DNA from 3 places in the Paenibacillus sp. CECT 9249 genome. Region 3 is predicted to be linked to each of the others. Evidence: riboswitches for the same ligand, from Rfam matches in the RefSeq annotation. Region 3 holds a riboswitch; each other region holds the start of a gene.

Region 1 (7,063 bases), on a different contig from region 3:
CGCGTTCTCTTATTTCCTGCTTCAAGGTTTATCTATGGATGACGTCGTTTTTTATGCCTCTGCCGCTGCCGCGCTCTCGGTAACGAGATTAGGGACGTCAAGCTCATACCCCGATTTACAGGAAGTCATGACTTTCGCTTCGGAACATCAGATCGAAGAGTCGAGACTCCTGTAAGCGGACATACTGATTTTGATTCATGCATGAATAGATACCCCTGCAGCTTGTTGCAGGGGTAAACGACTAGTGTGGACCCGTATGCTAGTGATGCGAGCGGATGGCATGATACGCTCATCGTTGTTTGTGGAATCAACAATATGGCTCTCTAAATTTTTAGTAAAGAGTGGGGATTGGAGGACATGAAACAGACATGATAAGTCTTGGATCAATCCCGTAAAATGCCCAGAATGCGCCATTCCAACGATAACCAGAAACTTCTCCATATTCAACACGTGTTGGATAAAACCAGAAACTTTCCCCATTCCATAACCAAACATAAGTGTAATTTTGTAAGCAGTCGATAATATATGATGTAGCGGTTGGAGTTGGGACGAATGGAGGAGGCGGGGACAGCGGCATAAATGCCATTGGACTTCACTCCTTACAAAGGGTTGTTTGACCTGTACTCTGAATAATTGAACACCTCAGCAAGAATATGTTGAGGTATCATATGCGGGAGCCCGCCCGTTTGCCATTTTCTCCTAGCGCCATTCCAACAATCGCTACCTCCAGTTTCCCACGCCGCCGCATATGCCGTCCGTGTCAAGCTCCAAACCTGCCGTCGACGGCAATCGACGCTCCGGTAACAAAGCGTTCGCTTTCTCCAGCTAGATGAGCAACCATGGCTGCGATATCGTTGACGGACGTAACCGAACAAAAATCCAACTGCCTATTTTAAGGAAGTTGGATTTTTTTCTTCAAAAACGGTCTCATGTCCTCTTGTTTGCTCTTGGCCAATAATGACGCGGTACCATTTGAACCATTGTTTGAAAAACCGTCCCCCATTGTTTTTCATTGAGTGTTCCGATAAGCTGTTCATGGTTCATTTTTAGATTCCTTCTCAAATGCTTCATTTGGGGCGGAGTAAAGATCCCTCGTAAAGCCAAATCGATAGGGCTTTGCGGTTCTTTTAGCGCGTATTCGGCAAGCCCTGCAAAAGCAATGCAATCTTTGGACGCTATAACCGCTTCTTTTTTGCGTGTGATCGTCACCATGGCCGAGTCCACCTTGGGAGGAGGGGAGAAATGATCTCGGGAAATGGTTTTCACCAAGCGAATGTCGAACCGCATTCTCCAAACTAAAACATAAGCATTTTTAATGAAGTTTTGCGTGAATCGTCTGGCCGCTCCTTTTTCCATGACGATGACGCCTCTTTGAAAGCTGCTTGAAGGATGGTTCAGAAGCTTCTTCATAATTGGCGTTGTGATGGCGTACGGAATATTGGAGACAACAACAAACTTTTCTTTGGGCAAACGGATTTTCATCATGTCTTGATGAATAATGATTGTATTTGGATGTTGCGCGGTTTTCCGTTTGAGTATGTCGACAAATTTGGCATCGTATTCCACCGCTAATACCTTTCCGGCTCTTTGATTCAACACAGTTGTCAAGGCGCCCTTTCCAGCTCCCAACTCTAAAACGGTATCTTCGATGCTTATATTCGCTCGATCGACAATTTCATGAATCAACTTCTTGTTATGCATCAAATGCTGGCCGGAAAAATTGGGAGGCTCCCCGCGGCTTAACTTTTTCCCGCTGTACTTATGAATTTTTTTGGTCATATTATCTCCGCCTTTCGCAATTAAAAAAATCACAGGCGATCTGCCTGCGATTCAGAGTAAAGGGAAGAAGACCCATCTTTAATTAAGGGGTTTGCCAAGGTAGCCGTCACCTAATAAACCTTCCTTTTGTCTTGCAAAAGAAGGTAAACAATCCATAAAAAAAGAAAGGCAGAACGATCCGCCTTTCTACACATTACATATTTGCTATGCGAACATGAAGATTATTAAAAAAGGACAGACTGATCCCGTTTACTCCGCCTACGCAAGCAGAGCCTTTGAACGTATTCAATTACCGGTTCAAAGTAGGGAAACGCAGTCTCATTGAATGTGTCACTTTTTAATAATCCTCCTTGAATTTTAAAAAATATAACTATCAATATAAATGGTTTTGCGGAAAAAGTCAACGATTCCATCTTCGATTCAGCTTCGGCGTACGAACACAGCATCTGAATGGCGCTAACGAACTTGAGAAACGCTATAGCCGTAAAATCGATGCCATTTCAAATTCAACGAAACTCCAAGACGTTATTAGAGCGAAATACCGCCGCATTACCTACTATTTTGATGAATAACAATTTCTAGTTTCGTAAGAAAATATAGAAGCTCCATTTCCTTCGAATAACGATGCTAGGTTTCGTAAGCTGTATTTGCGGTATCGCTTGTTCCCGCTCGCTACTTCCCAATATTCCAGTTCCGCCAACTTATGCGGCCCGCCGGGCATATTGGTCCGATATTCGCAGGTAATCTGTTAATTACAAGCGTCAAACAGTGATTTTTTGCATTTCAATCGCTCCTTTTTCATTGATATGGCCTTTTGTTACCCATTTTTCCCAATTCTATACTAAAGCGATAGATTTTAAATGATAGATATGATAGAATATGAGCAACAAAGCGAATTCACGATAATGGCAAACCTGTTGAAAGGCAGGGACGCAAAGCTACAGGGCCTTCTCTTATGATAAGATGGCAGCCAGTTACCGAAGGGACAAGCTTTTTTTGTTTTTCTTCCCCAAAATAAAGCTTTACACGATAATGGCAAACCTGTCGAAAGGCAGGGACGCAAAGCTATAGGGCCTTCTTAACTATAAGATGGCAGCCTGGCCGCCGAAGGGAGTTTTATAGAGTGTGCAAGTTCGTACTGTTTCTATCAGCAGTTTTTATTTTTTGTTCCATGTTGCAAGCAATGCCGGTTCACGCCGAAGAAGGAAGCGCCTGGTTGAATAAAGCCAATGTGAAGGATGGAATTGTAAGCGTTGCATATGATGTGAAAACGGGTGTGAAAACCAAACTCCAGATTGCCAAAGGCGAGGAGAAGTACACCTATACTTTGAAGCCCGGCAAGGTAGACGCCTTTCCTCTTCAATCGGGCAACGGCGAGTACACCGTTAGCGTATTGGAGCATGTCAGCGACAATAAATATCGAGTGATGAAGAAGGATACGATCAAGCTTGAACTGGCCGATAACGCGAAAGTATATCTGAATTCCATTCAGAATGTAAGTTGGAAAGAGGCGAATCAAGCCGTTCGCAAGGCGAAGGAGTTAACCGAAGATCTGACCGCGGATACGGATAAAGTGAAGGCGATCTACAATTATATTATCAACCATATTAAATACGATGATAGTTTGGCAGTTTCCGGGGAGTATGTGCCTCAGATCGATCCGATCTTGACGTCGAACAAAGCGATTTGTTACGGATACGCTTCCTTATTTGCCGCAATGTTGAGAAGCGTCGATATTCCGACTCAATTGGTTATGGGCAAGAGCGAGTATGTCGATACGTACCATGCCTGGAACAAAGTGTATTTGGACCATCAATGGGTGACTATCGATACAACGGTGGATGCGGGTTGGAATGGCAGCAGCACCGCTTTCGACATGATCAAAGACGCATCCAAATATACTGCGACGAAACATTATTAAGATAGGCATGGAAGCCTTGAGTGTGCACTCGGGACTTCTTTTTTACGTTGATTCATTTCTTTTGTGAAATGTACTTATCCAAGAAAAACGAAGGTATGCTTTATCCTTGACGTAATGAAACATAATAGTTATTATAGAGTTTTTAAGTCCGTGTTTAAATCAGAAAATGTCGGATCTTGTGCGGAAACTCAATATAGTTATATGACACTTCTTTTTTTATTCAATTAAAGATAACTAATACCTTTAAAATCTATAATACCGAATCGACGACATATCGCATGAACCATGTTTAGAATTTGTTAAGAGGCGGGGTTTACAATGGGTATGGGTCCATCAATCATGGAGGGAGTTGGTCGTGGAAAGGTTTGGAACAGCCGGACTGACGCTTCAAGGATATTTAAAATAAGATTAGGAGAAATGTTATCAAAATGGGAAAAAAGGCAAGTGTAGTTATCATTGGTTTGTTGCTTATTTTACAAAGTATGTTTGTCGGAGGTGTTGTGCAAGCGGATGAATCGGCAACACCCGAAAGTTTGTTGCTCGTCGAGGCCGGGGAAAATGAAACCGGTACGGTAACGGACGCCGTATACAATCCATCGCCGGAGGAATCGGGCAGCATTTTAACGAAAGTGACCCTTACGGACGAGCAGGGAAATGTTGTTGATACGGTTCTGAATCCGGACAGCCGCTTGGAAATCGGCTCGGCGGTCAACTTATATTACGAATGGGAATTGCCGGATCCACACGGCTACAAAGCGGGAGACAAATTCACGTTCCAATTGCCGCGTCAATTTGAAATTTTCACGGATATCGATGCGCCTCTGACCACGGCCGACGGCGGAACGGTGGGCAACTTTACGGTAGATCGCAGCGGACAGGTAGTGATGACTTTCAACGATTACGTGGAGAATCATTCCCGCGTGAGCGGTACGTTGCAAATCCGCACGGAATTCACCAAAGAGGTTGTCAATGGCAATACGGAAGTTACCATCGTATTCCCGGTGAAGGGCGGGGAGCAAACCGTTACGGTGCAAATCAAGCCCGAGTCCGGAACCGCGTTGGAGAAACGCGGCGATTTGGTCGAGAGCGGCGACATTCAGTGGACGATTGATATCAATAAACAATTAGAAGCGATCAAACATGCGGTTGTGACGGACCCGACACCGGATGGATTGGAATTGATCGCGGATTCCATTAAAGTGTACCGCCTTCAAGTGAACGGCGACGGTTCGACGGCGACGGGAGCCGAGCTCGATCCGCAAGCGTATGCGATCGAAATCGATTCTTCGGGCGCGGGTTTCAAGCTTTCTTTCCGCGACGAAACGATTAATAAAGCTTATCGTGTGCAATATGCGACGCGCGTTGTGGGAGAAGAGACCAAGTTTGCCAACACGGCTACGCTGTCGGGAGAGGACTTGAAAGACGTCTCCGCGACAGCTACCGTTACCGTGAAACGCGGAGAATTATTGGCCAAGAAAGCGGCGAAATACGATCCTGCGACACAAACGATTGCCTGGGAAATAAGATACAACTTCGGCAACAAAAAAATTGATAAAGAAGACGCGTGGTTGCAAGACCGGTTCGACGGCAGGCTGCAATGGATCGACGGTTCGTTCAAGATCTATAAGGGACAAACGAAAGAAGAACTGGACAATGATGCGTACGAATTGAATGTATTGGGAAAACCGGATCAAGATGGGAAGTTGGGTTTCGATCTGCAGTTCAACTCCGACATCGATTCGGCGTACACCATCGTGTATGAAACCAAAGTTACGGATCGGGTAGACGAGAATAAGACAGTCAAGAATCTGGTAACGACGGAAGGCGGCAGCAAGGAGGCCGGCCAACCTCTTGAGCGCGTCATTCTGAACAAATTCAATACGAATGAAAAATACGAACACAAAACCGATTATAACGCAAAAACGACAACATGGACGATTCGGGTCAATTTGGACAAATACCCGATGGACAATGTCGTCGTGAAGGACGTATTTCCGAACGGCGGGCTCGAATTTTTGCCGGAGACGTTGAGAATTGTAACGGCTGACGGGAAAGCCGTTTCCGACAATGATTACACGGTTGTCTCCGAGGATCCGCGCGCAGGTTTCGAAGTTCATTTTAACGGGATCATCACGGATACTTATCTGATCGTGTATGAAACCAAGTTTAATAACGAATGGAAACCGGACAAAACGAAGGCTCCATTTTTGAACAGAGCGATTCTTACTTGGACGGAAAACGGCGAATCCAAAGGGCCGATCGAGAGCGACGCCGAATTTTGGCCTGACACTCTGACGCAACATAACGGCGCCAAAGACGGATCTTACGATGCCGTCGAGAAGAAGATTACATGGAACATCAAGGTCAACTACAACAAAAATACAATCAACCCGGCCAAAGTTATTGACCGGTTGGCCAAAGGGCAAACCTACGTTGAGGGATCCCTCAAAGTGCATGAAATGACTTTGCTGGGCTGGTGGAACGGCGTACAAAAAGGAAAAGAGGTTCCCGCCGACCGCTATACCGCAACGTTGCCCGACAGTCGGAACGATAATACGTTGAGCGTAGAGTTTAAGGATGGCATCGATTCTCCGTATTGGATCACGTTTGAAACATCGCTTCAGGGAGAATTGGTTCCGGCTGCAGTAAACAATAAGGCTGTCCTTCAGAGCGGAAACGAAACGGTCGCCGAGTGGGACGCGAAAGTGCCGATTCCCCACGGCGGCGAATATGTGACCAAGAACGGTAAGCAGAACGGAAACAAAATCGATTGGACCATTCGCATCAACGAAGGGCAATCGCATGTTTCCAATGCCAAAATCGTCGATAAGCCGAGCGATAACCAAATTTTAATCGAGGATTCCTTCCGTTTGTACGCCACAACGGTAAACGAGAAGGGCGACATCGCCAAGGCCGAAGAGTTAATCCGAGACACGGATTATACGCTGAAGATTACAAGAGAGGATAACGACGAAGAAAGATTTGAGTTGGTCTTCTTGAAGGATATCGATTCGGCTTACATTTTGGAGTACCAGTCCTTTATTAACGCTCCGGACAAATCCAAGGTCAGCAATACGGTTTCCTTCGAAGGGGAACAAATCACGACCGAAACAAGAGAAACGACGGAGGAAATTATCGTCCGCACATCTTCCGGCTCGGGTTCAGGCGGCGGTGTTACGGGAAGCTTGGAAGTAACGAAGACGGATAAGGCGGATTCGTCCAAAAGGTTGGCGGGAGCCAAATTCGCTTTATATGATGCAAAAGGCGAACGGACGCCTATCGTTCGAACGACGAATGAAGAAGGAAAGATCCTGTTCTCTAAGTTGTTGTACGGCGAGTATATTTTGGAGGAGTTGGCCGCTC
Region 2 (7,063 bases), on a different contig from region 3:
TTTACAGGCGTAAGCTTGAAATATTTATAACATAAAGATTGTAAGTATTCACCCGACTCTCTTGTCCCCGCCAAGTAATCCTCTTTCTTCACCGCATGTACATCGCCGGATGGATAAGCACCCACCAAAGGATCGTTTACCAAGGGATCGAGAAGATCCGGATCGTACACATTGTTCGCATGCTCGAAATCCTTAAAATAGGCCTGAATTCTTTCACTAACTTCGTTCATTTTTTATTCCCCCCATTTTTTCTTAAAGTGATTTGTAACCTCAATATAAATGACTGAATATATATTCATTATATCACCATTCATTGTCAATCCCTTTTGGAAAAATATGTGTTAGCTGCAACACTCCATAAATCAAACGAAAAGGGGCCGGATTGCTCCGGTCCCCTTCGCACCTGTAACTTTATGCTTTTTTTCTTCTTAGCAGGAACAGTCCTGCAAGCAGAATGATACATCCAGCCAGCAAATAGCTGTACATATTCGTAGCCGTATTCGGCAGCTTATGGCCTATGCCTGACTCGGCATTCGCCGGATCACTCGAAGCATCGTATTGGTCGGATACATTCGATCCGCCGGATAAATTGGAATCGCCCGACCCGCTTGATCCGTCGGATAGCCCGGAATCTGGGAAGGCAGAATCCGAGTTCTCTCCTTCCGGGTTGTTCGGAGTACCGGGCACGCCTGGGTTGCTGCCGCTTCCATCGCCAATGACGATGTCTTCGGAAGGATGATCGGAATGATTCAGGTTATCCCCGGTCACTTCACCCGTGTTGCGGATCGTCTGGCCGGCTTCCCCTGATACCACTTCGGCCCGGAACACGATGGTATGCCAGTCGGTATCCGTAATGGTGCCGAATCGTCCGCTGACCTTGCCGTCGACATACGAACCTTGATCGCCATCCACGGCATCCGTTACCGCTTGGCCGTCGACCTTCAACGAACCCGTTACGTATTTCAGTTCTTCCGGAAGAAAATCCGAAATCACCAGGTTGGTGACTTGGCTGTTGGAAACCGTGTTGCGCATCCGGATCGTATACTCGATCACATCACCGACTCGGATGCTGCCCCCGTTCAAATCCTTCGCGATTTTCTCGGATTCAACGACCGGGGAGCGCCATGGATTGTCATCCGGGCTTCCTCCATCGCCGCCGCCCCGATCTCCGCCATCCGGATCGGTAGAATCTACAGGCGGTTCAACCGGCGGCTCCGGCTCTACAACCATTTTTTCCGTCGGTTCGCCCGGCTGCTCCATGTTGTCGCCGGTCACGAGTGCCGTATTTTCGATCGTCCGACCGCCTTGGCCCTCAAGTATGACGGCCTGGAAATCCAGCGTATGCCAGTTCATATCCCATACATCGCCAAATGAACCGTATACTTGCCCGGTAACGGAATGGCCGGCATCGCCGTCTTGCGCATCCGTAACGGATACGCCATCCACCCGTAAGCTGCCCGGAACGTATTCCAGCCCTATCGGCAAATGATCCGTAATCGTCAGATTCTCCAGATAGGTGTCGCTGACCACAGATCTTACACGAATCGTATAGGAGACGATGTCCCCGACTTCATATGTCGTCTTCGTGACATCCGTATTCGTGACAAACTTCTCCGATTCAATCATTGGGTTTCTCGGGTATACTTGCACATCTTCTCTCGGCCTGTCAGGCGTCTTGACATTGTCGGCATGTACGGAAGCGATGTTGATAATATTCTTGCCCGCTTGGCCGGGTTGTACGATCGCTTTGAACTGCACCGTGTGCCAATTCGTATCCGAGACGTCGTATTGTAGCTTCTGAACCTATACAATATATCTACAACTTTCCAAAACACAAAAAGCCCCCGTCTACTATTTACATGCATTGCAAAAATAGACGGAGGCTTCCGTCGTATTCGGCAACTGGCTGGCATAGTGTTTATCGTTCACGTTAGCCCCTATAGCTTTGCGTCGCCACCTTTCGGCGGGTTTGCTATTGTCGTACGATGTATGAAATTATCGAAAAATATCCACATATTTACTATATCTTTTTTTTCTAATCGTGTCTACATTCTTCGCGACTTGAATAGAGGCCCCTGGTCAGGAATCCCCCTCATCTTCGACCGGGTAAGCATACAGGATATAACGCTCAGGCGCATTCCCTACGTAGCGGAACGGGTAGCAGGTCGACACGACCAGCGCCTCGGTTCCCATAGAACGAATGACGGACGTATCGTCTTTATCGACGATGTCCGTACTTTGAATCTCGTATTCAAATGTTCCATAGGGCAGTTTAACGATAAAACGATCCCCTATCGACAACTGGTCGAAATTTCGAAAAACGGTGTCCCGATGCCCCGATAGCAGAATTTGCTCGTTATCCATAGGAAAAGCGGTAGCGCTGTAGTGCCCGACCCCTCGCGCGAGCATCTCCTCATCCGTACCTTCGATAATCGGCAACTCCGCTTCCAGCACTGGAATTTCGAGCATTCCTATCACATCGTTCGGCTTCGGATCAAACTCCGATTTATCGATCAAGCGATCGCGATCGCGGTAGGATACCTGATCCACGCGTTCTCCATTCGAATGGCCGCCGGTGTCCGACAGACGAATCAAAGCGCTCGCTTCTGCCATTGCTTCCTTCAAATTTTGTTGATGTCCGACGTATTGGATGACAGCGAAAGTCACGCACCCTATACCAGCCAGCACAAAGAGTACGCCTAGCATTTTTCGCATGTGATTGATCTCCTTCGGCTTGTCTTTATACTAATGATTCGGCCTCTACATTTTCCCTTTTTATACAATTAAATTTTACTGTTTCATCCCCTCAAAATCCAGTTCAATACCATGGATTACCTTATAATAGGTAAAATAACCCACCACACGCAAGAAAGATCCTTTTATTCAGAAACCTGCAATTGGAGTCCAGTGCATAATTCGCCGTCGTTAATGTAACTGGCTTGATTGCGCATATAGAAGGGGATAGCTCCCTACATCCGAAGGCGATCCGCGCGGATCTGCGCTTCTTAATTTGGCGCTAACGAAACTGACGATCCTTATTGGGCTCAAAATGAAGGAGTTCCCAATCTAACGAAAGTACGGATCGCTAATCATTGGAAATCGACCGTTTTACCGCCTTTTTTCCCTCATTAGCGTGTTTTCGTTTCGTTATACCAGCAACAAGGAAATTTACAGGCGATTAGCGTGTTTACGTTTCGTTAGCCCGCCCGACGGGACATCAGCCGCTCAGCGCTCTTATGAAATGGACTATTTTTGCAGAAATTAGTGCTTCTACTCGGGATAAGCTGCGTCAAAAAAGCGACTTTTGCACCTTGGAGGTTACAGGAAAAATGTGTATTTTATGTTTAGTTCATTCAAATGAAGATCAGGGAGGGATTCGTTTGCGTTGGTACCGCCCCATACTTGTATGTATGCTGTTTTTCGCCACTCTCATCGCGGTACACCCCGACAGAACTTTCGCTGCCGGCGAACGGCCCGTGAAGGTATTCGTCGATACGGCGGAAATCGCTTTCCAGGTTCAACCGCTCACGATCAAGGGTGCGACGCTTGTGCAGTTCCGTCCGCTTTTTGAAGCGATGGGATTAGAAGTGGATTGGGATCAAACCAATCAGGTTGTGACAGGATCGAAAGAGGGATTGACGATCGTCCTGCGTATTGACGACACGCAGGCGGTCGTGAACGGGAAGCAGGTTCCGCTCAGCCAAAGCGCTCAAATCGCGAACGGCAGCACCATGGTTCCGCTTCGTTTCATCGGGGAGTCCACGGGCGCGATCGTCCATTGGGATCAGGTCAATCGGGAAATCACGGTGATCACGGATCGCTTGCTGAAGCAGCTTGGTATCACGAAGGAAGAGATGCAGAAGCGGCTGGACGAATACACAGCCAAGCAGCAACAACCGTCCAATCCGTCTCCTGCGGAACCGCCTCAAGTTCAGCAGCCAACTGCAAATCTCAGCGACCTGAAGGATCTCAATGGCATGTATTACGGATTAAGAGAAGACGTAGGGGGCTACGAATGCGGAGGCGCTTGTTGGGACATGTATACGTTTCTTCCGGACCGTCGCATTCTCGTCGGTCCTCCGCCGCAGGGCGGGCCGGAAACGATCGATTGCAAACGCGACGGTTGCAGCAATTACACCATTTCCGGCGACAAGCTGAAGCTAAGCAATGATGAGAGCCATACGATCCGCCTATCGGACAAAGGGGAACTGTATATTGACGATGTCTCTATGTCCCCTGTTAAGCCGGTTGCCAATGGGCTGAAATTGAAAGGGACCTACGAGTATATCGGCTTTAGCGGCCTCATCGGCGTGAATGCCGCCTCTTCGTCGTGGACGGAATCCTTGACCTTCTCGAGCGACGGTACGTTCGAAAGCACGGACCTGACCTTGGCCTCCCTCGACGCTACGGTCTCCGCGACCCATTCGAGCGAATCCAAGAGCGACAAAGGCACTTATAAAATCGCGGGCAATACGCTCGTCCTTACCTATGCGGACGGTACTGTCGTCCACAGCCTTTTCTTCGATCACGATCCCGGCGGCAAAGATTCGCTCAAGAATATCCAAATCGGGACAAATCATTTCTATATTTCCGATGAGGAGCAGCCAGCCGATCCCGTTTCATGAGGGTTAGCCCCTTCTGCTGAAAACTGCGGAAGGGGCTTTTCCTGGCCCCCGCTCTCCAATCAATCCATTTCCCTCCAAAATTGCTCCGGATTCTCGATCTTCACATCATCATATTTGCATACAATCTCTTGCAGCCCTACCGGCGCGTCAATATCGACTTCATGCCATGGATTCCTATCCGGCGGTCCGAAGCTGACCTTCAGTTTCTTCTCCGTTACATCAAAGATCATGCTTCGCAGCGTACCCATCCCGCTTGAATAATAATGGCAGCACGGACCATTTGGATACGGAGTGGATAGTAAGTTCCTTATCTTCTCATCGTCGAGATCGGGCGCATCCCGCAATAACGAATTCATGACGGAAGAATAGCGCATTTCAGAATGCCAAAAGTGATACTCGTCGAATTCTTTCATTTCATGACTCACATAATGGTTGGTAGCAACCAACAAGCCGCCGAACGGTTTGCGCACGGAAAGTCTTTTTTTATCCGATGCAAAGCTTGCCGCCTCGAATACGGCCACTTGATTCGAAGCGTCCGCCACCAGAAAATTCGCATTCGTACACAACGGTATTTCTTCAAACAAACATCGAGCCTCATAAACGTCTTTACAGCGGTCCAACAAGGCGCGAATCGCGACCCAGAACTCGCATCCGTCCCCGCCAAGAGGCTTCAAGTAAGCCGTACTGGACATGGAGACAACGAGCCCATATTCATTCATTCCATCCATTCTTCCCGCATTTTGCAATGAGAAGCCCATATGTTTTGGTTTTCCTGTCACTCGAGTAATACATAAGCTTCTTTCATCTCTTACAAAATACTCATAGCTCCTTCCTACATAAAAATGCCCATCGCTCGTATTTACAGGAAGCACTCCAAATTGGCAGCAATGAGGAGCGTTGTGATAAGAATTGGCATAGCAAATGATTTTTTCCGGTTCTATGCCTGCTTCATCGGCAAATCCTTGTACTTCATCCACAAAGCCGGAGCATATGTTGTCAATCAACATCATTCTCTTATGAGCCGTTGCTGCGGAGATATAATCCTGCCCTTCCATTGGACTCATAAAATAATTGAGATCTTCCGGATAGTACTCTTTTAGAGTTGCAGCTCGTTGCTTGCCTACCTCATAATTGCTTCTTTCAGCTACAAGAATGTCAAAAATCATCGGCTCTTTCTTTTCGTTATTTTCCATATTTTCAATCCTTTCCGCTAATAAGATAAATATGTATCCTACATTCGCCTACATCCTAGCATATTAAAAAAATTAGGTCTATTGGATTTCTTGAATATCGAAAGACTCGGCGTGCACCGCAAATCACACTTATAAATATTTCATTGACAACCCGCCAATGAGAATATATATTAATGAATGATACTGATAATCATTATCATTTAAAATATCGTTCATGATAAGGAAGGGTCTGCAAATGAATGCAAAACGTAAAATCTCTTTAGGAACATTCGTCATTGGGGCTGTGCTTATGATATCGCTGGTTGGTTGCTCAAGTCCGCAATCAGGTTCGACACCCGCACCAACTTCGACTGGGAATGAGACGGCAAGCAACGTAACGTCCAACACGGAAACACCCGCTTCCCCAGATGCAAATGCCGAATATCCGATCGTGATCAAGCATGCTTTTGGCGAAACGGTCATTCCAAGCAAGCCTGAACGAGTTGCTGCCATACAATGGGCGAATCATGATGTCGCTCTCGCTCTCGGCGTTGTGCCCGTAGGCTTCTCGGCGGCGAATTACGGCGTTCAGGACGATAGCGGGCTTTTGCCTTGGACGGCTGCAAAGCTCAAGGAACTCGGCATAGAGAAGCCGAATATTTTCCAGGATACGGACGGCCTTGATTTTGAGGCTATTTCAGATGCAAATCCGGATGTCATTCTTGCGGCTTACTCCGGTATCACACAGGAAGACTATGATATTCTTAGTCAAATCGCTCCTGTCGTGGCCTATCCGACCGCTCCTTGGTTAACCACATGGCGCGAGCAAGTCATTATGAACGCAACAGGGATGGGCATGAAAGCGGAGGGCGAACAACTCATTAAGGATACCGAGAACCTGATTAAGGAAAAGGCAAGCAAATATCCCCAGATGCAAGGCAAAAAAGTGGTCTGGGTTAACTTCTCCGCGAAAGATATGTCTAAATTACATATTTATACACCCACAGACCCTCGCGGCTCTTTTCTGATTGAACTCGGAATGGTTTATCCTGAAAGCGTGACGAAGCAGATTACGGATCCTACCGGCTACTCATTGAATCTAAGCGCTGAGAATGCCGACATCCTGTCCGATGCCGATATATTAATCGGGTATGGCGATGAAGAATTGTATCAAGCCGTGAAAGCTGATTCCTTGCTCGGCAAAATTCCGGCGATCCGGAGAGGTTCTGTTGTGTTCATCGGCAACGGCACGCCTTTGGCGGCTTC
Region 3 (7,063 bases):
CGGCGACGTTTGGACAGAAATCACCGTGCAGTTTGAAGCAAATATTGATCCAGATTCTTACCCTGTACCCGATCCATCTTCAAATGAAGTTATACTGCAAGTCGGTCCGAACAGCGGGGATACATTTACCGTTGAATTGACGGATGCGAGAACAACCGCTTTGGGATTAGCTGATGTGGCGGTTGATCCACCATCAAAAGCTCTTGAGGCGTTGGATAACATCCAAAATGCGATCAATACCGTATCATCGGACCGTGCCAAATTCGGAGCGGATCAGAATGCATTGGAGCACATTCATAACAACGTTACGAACTATGAGGAGAATCTATCAGCGGCAGAATCGAGAATTGCGGATGCGGATATGGCGAAGGAAGTCATGCATCTGACCCGCAATCAAATATTGACGCAAGCTTCACAAGCGATGCTGGCTCAAGCCAATGCGAGTATGCAACATGTACTCTCGTTACTGCCATAGAAACATACAGGGGGCGGCAATATGTATTGCATGAAATGCGGAAACAAAATGACGCAAGGCGATGACTTCTGCGATTCCTGTGGAAGTCCTTTTCATTTTCAACAACAAGTAAATCCGGGAGTGAACGTTACAGTCTCTGATGAGGAATTAGCGTGGTTTACAGGCAAACGATCCGAAGAATACGCTCAGATGTGGAAACAAAACCGTGCATGGAACTGGGCGGCTTTTTTCTTCGATGCTTATTGGTTGATGTATCGAAAAATGTATGTGTACTGCACGGTTTTTCTGGCAGTCTGGTTTGCTGTCATGATGCCACTCACATACGTCATCATGGAAAAGAGCGAATCCATATTTATCGGGTACACTTTCGTTTTGCTAATGTATGTCTTCGTCAAAATTTCACTTGGTTCTGTTGCCAACAAGCTGTACTTGCACCATGCAAGAAGAAAGATTTCACAGATTAAGCAGATTCCGTGGAAAGATGCATCGATGGAACGAGAGATCAGGCGGAAAGGCGGGACGAATCTGGCTCTGCCAATCATCGTTGTGTCCATCCCGTATATGGTCGTTTTGTTGATCGGTATATTCTATTTTGTCACTATGTATCAACACATGCAAAAAGCGGCGGAATACCTTCAGCAACAGAACCGCATCATGGAGACGAGTGAACATCTACTGGATACAACATCAAACGATGATCAAGCGACAATGGATGATCTTGAATGGGACGGCGATCAATGGGTACATATTTTATTGCTCGGTGGTGATCGGGATGATCTTCTGGCCTATACCGACAGTATCGTTGTAGCTTCCTTAGATACGGATCGAAAGAAAGCATATCTGTTTTCGATTCTTCGAGATACCTATGTTTCAATGCCTGGTCATGAAGGTGGCAGAATAAACGAATTCAAAACAAAGGGTGGCATTGACTTGGTCAAGCAGACAATTAAAGATTATACAGGTATATCTATCGATTACTATGTGTTTGCAGACTATGAGGGATTTATTAACTTGATTGATGCGATGGGCGGCATTGACTACGAAGTGGAAAAACCAATGGAGTATGCCCCTGAAGGAGAAGATCCGGAATACCATATTCAATTGGATGAAGGTTATCAGCATTTGGATGGACATGAAACGCTGCAATACGTTCGATTTCGAATGGATGCGATGGGCGATTATGCAAGAACCGAACGCCAACGCAATATTTTGGTTGCCATACTGGACAAGCTTAAGGATCATGCCTCCATGCCAACCATGTCTGATCTGATTCATTCGATGAGTTCATACGTGATAACGGATATTTCAATGGGTGATCTGTTACAGCTTAGTAAAGTCGCATTCCAACTGGACATAGATGACGTTGAGAGTATTCAGTTGCCGCCAATCGAACTCATTCGTGAGGTAGTAATCGATGATAAAAATGTAATCGCCGTTGATGAAGCCCAATTGCAAGAGTATGTGCAAAATGTGTTGCATGATCAATAGCCTCCAATGTCATTTCTGAGACAATCTACTTACTTTGAACGCCAACATTGATTCCAAGGTTAAGCATTTGGAAGCGAAGTCTTCGATCACTAACTATCTCAAATACAAAGCAGGTGATGAAACGTTGCAAAAATTTGTCCGTACCGTCAATACAAGTGACGCGTTCAAGATGAAACTCGATCATTTGGAGCGGGAATACAAAATTAAAATGCAGTCGATCAAGGAAGAGATTGCACAAAAAGAATCCGAACTCAGTAAGTACAATATGACAGGTGTCGGCGGTCAGCTTGGCGGCGGATTCCTCCGTGTAATCGGATGGGCTGTTGTCATTTTCAGCTTGCTAGTCTTCCTCATGGGATTTACGTTAGTGAGGACTGATGGCTCAGTTGCGATGGTGATCCTTTTCATTGCCGTCGTCATCTTGATCATTGGTATTGTCCTCATTGCCAAAGGAGCATCCATCCGCAATACAGCGTTGAGCAGACAACAAGAAGTGCAGGAATTGAGTCATTCATTGGAAACCGAGCTGGAACAATTGCGAGATGAAATGCAGAACATGGAACAGTACTATCAGGATGAAATGGTGAAGCAAAAGCTCTGGTATGAACAACATATGCTGAACCAACAAGAACTCCTTGAACAAGAAGTATCTGCGATTCGACAAGCCGATCCTGCCACTGCAAACATTGTAGATGATACAAAAGAATGTCCGCAATGTGCGGAGACGGTGAAAGCAAAAGCACGGATATGTCGATTTTGTCATTACGAGTTTGCGTGATTAGCAACTCCAAGGTATGATAGAGTATTTCACCAATGTGAATTGTGTTTTGACAGAATCCATTTCAATCGATAAAATAAAATATAAAAATTCGACATAATTTTCTGTGATACGACAAAGGCAAAGCTAATGAAAATTAGTGACGCAAAGCTAAAGGAGCTAAGGTGAATGTCCATTCACTATGCTAGCCAGTTACCGAAAGACAGGGATCATCATGCACTCCCATGCTTCGGCAAGGGAGTGTTTTTTATTTTTACAGCAATGGCAGGTGTCCTAGAATGGATAATCAGTTCAATAAATTGATATTTACGATATGGTGCGAAAGAAATCCGATGAAAGTTGCATTATGGATTGCAGTGGCCCTCCTCTTTTCATTAACGTTTCTATCGAAAGCATCGTGGATGATATTGCTTGAAGAAGTGTTGATGATGCTAGCTTTGGGATTCGTATTCAGGAGATGGTATGGACTTGCAATCATCAGTCTATTGCTAACGACAATGAATGTAGAGATGATAAATTCCGACTCATTTTCATTGACTCCCCACATATTAAGCTGGGCGTTGTTGTTCTTTTCGGGGTATGTTGTGGCACTGCTAATCAATATATCCCTGCTTGCTCGAAATCAGATGATCGAGCAGATCGAGACACTATTACACACTATGTATCTGAAGGACACTTATACATTCGAACATCTACATAAAGTCGCAAATTATGCCCGGCAGATGGCCAAGCAATTGAAGTTGGGCCGCAAGCAGTGCCGTTCTGTTTATTTGGGTGGATTACTGCACGATATCGGCAAACTTGGTATTCCGGATCATATCCTGCAAAAACCTGCGAAACTCACCAAAGAAGAATATGCCATCATGAAAGAACATCCTCACTATGGATATGAGTTACTTAAGCACAGCAAGCCACTTCAGAAAGAAAACATCCTCGACATGGTTCTGTTACATCATGAACGTTTTGACGGCAGTGGTTATCCGATGAAACTGAAACAGAACCAAATTCCGTTTTTGACTCGGATCATTTCAGTTGCAGATGCGTTTGACAGTATGACTTCAAGACGCAGATACAAAGACAAAAACGATATAACGTACGTTCTCAACGAATTCAATGATAAACGAGGAACGCAGTTTGATCCTGAGGTGACAGACCTCATGATAAAGATGATTGAAAATCAATGTTTGCAAACATAGAAAGAAGTGATGGTATGGCACGAATCATGGTTGTGGATGATTCCATGTTTATGCGAAGAATCCTAACCTCCATATTGACGGAAATCGGACATGAAGTGGTTGCTGAAGCAACGAACGGACAACATGCAATACAACTGTTCACAAACAACCCAATCGATCTCATCTTGATGGATATCACCATGCCGGAAAAAAGCGGGTTGTCTGCACTGAAAGAAATCAAGCAGATCGATGAGTCAGTCAAAGTTATCATGATATCCGCTATGGGACAACAATTTTTCATACAGGATGCCTTGTCTTCAGGGGCAGACGATTTTGTTGTTAAACCGTTTCAGAAGGACAGGGTGCAAGAAGCGGTGAATCGAGTGCTGAACAAACGCTGATCATCGTCAAGCAAGAACAAACTCAAAGAAAGGACAAGATTGAACATGGACATCGTGATAGGGGTAGCAACGGCAATCGCATGTTTGGTTGTGTTATGGCTGTTGTACTTGTATCATTCGAAGCGAATGAAGAAGAAAGATGCTGAGATCAATGAATTGCTGGTAGCGATAAAAAACCTGCAAGATAAATTGAAAGACAAGGAAAGAAGAAAGGCTTTTCGGGTCAAACTGCTCGAACACAAATGTACGATTGAGTTTGTAAACTTCGGTGATCCAGCATTAGAAAAATTATTACACAGAAAAAGCGAAGGAATCGTCAAGGATGTCAGCCGCACAGGAGTGAAGCTGGTTTGTCCGTTTGATTTGCCTGTCAGAAAAGACATTACGCTCATTCTGCAATTTATGATCCATGAGGAAGAATTCACTTTCAAAGGCAAGGTGGTACGCAAAGAGGAACACTCAGAAGAAATTACTTATGGCATCCGATTTATCGAAGTAAATGTGAAGGATCAACAACGATTGATTCAGGTATTGCAACAATTGGAACTGGAACGTAGAAAGTCGATTTAGTGACACACAAGTGAACTCGTCAAGGCCGCAAAGCGTTCATCCAGCCTTGACGAGTGGTTCTATGCTCCCACGCTATTTGAATGCCCAGCAATCTTTTGCTGGGCCTGCTAAGCGGCGAGCGTCGGGGTGCAGGGGATATTTTCCCTGCGTCTCCCCCATCGGGGGACGGAAGGGGGAATTCCTTTCAGGAGTGGTCGAACAAGATAAACTTATAATTTTCGCTTCACGCATGATCAAACTATTACTAACACAAAAAGAAGGTGAGTTCGTTGTCTATACGCTTTAAGTTAATCATCCCCATTTTATTGGTTGTCTTACTTCTGCTATCATCACTATCCATTCTATTTTATCAGCTCGTCAAACAGGAGATGCACCACAAGGAGCTTTCCACGATTGAGGTGGCTCGAATTGCGATGGAAAACAGCCTGACGTCAAGGGAAGTAGCAGAAGAGGTAATGGAACGGGAAATGATCGGTCAATCGGTTTTGGTCTCGTACATTGCCAGTCTTCCAAATACTGATTTTTCATTAATTTAACAACTAGCTGAATCCGCAAACATTGATGAGATTTGGATAGCGGATCAGACAGGTCATACCGTGCTGACCAATGCCGGTCAAGATATTACTTTTGATTTCGGTGCAGATCCTGAGGCACAAGCCTATGAATTCATGTCTCTCCTGGAGAATGATGCTACGACTGCCGTCACGCAATCCGCTCAGGAGCGGACGCTGGATCAACAAGTGTTTAAGTATGTTGGTGTGGGTGGTTGGAATGATCCTGCAATTATTCAAGTCGGTCGTGAAGGAAGTGCTTTGACGGAATTGGAACATCAAGTAGGCATTATTCCGATGGTGTCCGACTTGCAACAAAGTCTTCCGGACAATGTATTGTTTACAGCCATACTATCAGACACAGGATCAATCTCCTATTCTTCTGATGCAGAATATGCTAATCATGAAACATTCAATAGTTTTCTATCGAATGCCGCTGGTACAGATGAACGGACGATGGAGACAACGATTCACGGTGAACGAGCTACTCTGCACTATGGTAAATTGTCCAATGGACAGGCATTTGTTGTCGCGTTATCAGGCAACGTGCTTACCCAAATATTATCCATTACGGTTTGGGTGACGGTGATCGGAGCGGGTTTGCTTATTGTATTGATCTATTGGATTGTGCAAAGACAATTCAGACGCATTAAGCAGATGGAAGATGAAATGATTAACATCAGTAAAGGCGACGGCGATCTCACGCAACATATTCAGGTGACGACCAAGGATGAGCTGGGTTCGCTGGGTCGAGCATTCAATCAGTTTGTCGATCATATTCATGCGATTGTGAAACAGACCAAACAAGTTTCTAAAAGTAGCACGCAAAATGTAGAACAAATTTTAATGCAGTCTGAACAAACGGCAATCGTTTCGGGCGAAATCACTTCATCCGTCAGAGAAATTGCGAATAGTGCTTCCAGACAAGCCGCTGACGCAGAGAAATCGATACAAGCCGTACAAGGAGTGGCAGAAGAGATTCAGCATACTTATGATCAAGCGGAGAAGCTGGAATCGACACAACGCTCCATAAAAGAAAAGCAAGTAAATGGAGCAAGTGTCGTTCAAGCACTGGAAGAAAACATGCAGGTATATCAAAAGCAGTTTAATCAAGTATCGATAAACCTACGGCAGTTAATGGAGGATTTATCAGGGGTTTATGCGTTCGTCAATACGATCCAGGAAATCTCCAGTCAAACGAATCTGTTGGCTTTGAATGCGGCAATTGAAGCTTCACGGGCAGGTGAAGAAGGAAAAGGATTCTCAGTTGTGGCGACCGAAGTACGAAAACTGGCAGAGCAGTCCAATCGGGCATCAGAAAGTATCAAAGCCAACATGGAGAAGATTGCAACCTCCATGAACCAAACGGCGAATGAGTTAAACGAGTCCGAACAAGCCTTGAAGGAACAAATGACACAAGTCGAGCATACGTCGAAATCCTTCCATGAGATTGAAACATCTCTGGAAGGTATGATCCATTTGGTTGAGGAAGTCAGAGCCATATCAACTAGGTTAGCGAGTAGAAAAGATAATCTGGTAGCGTTCATGGAGTCCACTTCAGCAATCACTCAACAGACCGCATCAGGTGCAGAGGAAGTACTGGCAAGCGTAGAATCCCAATTGGA

Evidence for each region. A riboswitch is a leader RNA that binds a small molecule or an ion and turns the genes downstream of it on or off. The one in region 3 is predicted to bind cyclic di-GMP.
Region 1: another riboswitch for cyclic di-GMP. It lies ahead of LQ229_RS13445 (transglutaminase-like domain-containing protein); the one in region 3 lies ahead of LQ229_RS19255 (HD-GYP domain-containing protein).
Region 2: another riboswitch for cyclic di-GMP. It lies ahead of LQ229_RS10845 (LPXTG cell wall anchor domain-containing protein); the one in region 3 lies ahead of LQ229_RS19255 (HD-GYP domain-containing protein).

The regions. Positions count from the first base shown of each region.
Region 1 is NZ_CAKKLI010000016.1:4,168-11,230, forward strand. Features, by position in the region: gene rbsK (ribokinase) at 1-175, shown strand, start outside; gene LQ229_RS13435 (transporter) at 332-586, opposite strand; gene LQ229_RS27110 (hypothetical protein) at 761-883, opposite strand; gene erm (23S ribosomal RNA methyltransferase Erm) at 928-1,779, opposite strand; gene LQ229_RS27300 (erythromycin resistance leader peptide) at 2,069-2,113, opposite strand; cyclic di-GMP riboswitch class I at 2,677-2,761, shown strand; cyclic di-GMP riboswitch class I at 2,804-2,888, shown strand; gene LQ229_RS13445 (transglutaminase-like domain-containing protein) at 2,951-3,700, shown strand; gene LQ229_RS13450 (collagen binding domain-containing protein) at 4,162-7,063, shown strand, end outside.
Region 2 is NZ_CAKKLI010000011.1:32,842-39,904, reverse strand. Features, by position in the region: gene LQ229_RS10850 (hypothetical protein) at 1-230, opposite strand, end outside; gene LQ229_RS10845 (LPXTG cell wall anchor domain-containing protein) at 412-1,758, opposite strand; cyclic di-GMP riboswitch class I at 1,895-1,984, opposite strand; gene LQ229_RS10840 (class D sortase) at 2,080-2,715, opposite strand; gene LQ229_RS10835 (copper amine oxidase N-terminal domain-containing protein) at 3,381-4,625, shown strand; gene LQ229_RS10830 (C45 family peptidase) at 4,685-5,791, opposite strand; gene LQ229_RS10825 (iron-siderophore ABC transporter substrate-binding protein) at 6,054-7,063, shown strand, end outside.
Region 3 is NZ_CAKKLI010000032.1:42,488-49,550, forward strand. Features, by position in the region: gene LQ229_RS19240 (flagellin) at 1-475, shown strand, start outside; gene LQ229_RS19245 (LCP family protein) at 497-1,963, shown strand; gene LQ229_RS19250 (zinc ribbon domain-containing protein) at 1,998-2,741, shown strand; cyclic di-GMP riboswitch class I at 2,851-2,941, shown strand; gene LQ229_RS19255 (HD-GYP domain-containing protein) at 3,074-3,937, shown strand; gene LQ229_RS19260 (response regulator) at 3,952-4,317, shown strand; gene LQ229_RS19265 (PilZ domain-containing protein) at 4,363-4,887, shown strand; gene LQ229_RS19270 (hypothetical protein) at 5,157-5,423, shown strand; gene LQ229_RS19275 (methyl-accepting chemotaxis protein) at 5,484-7,063, shown strand, end outside.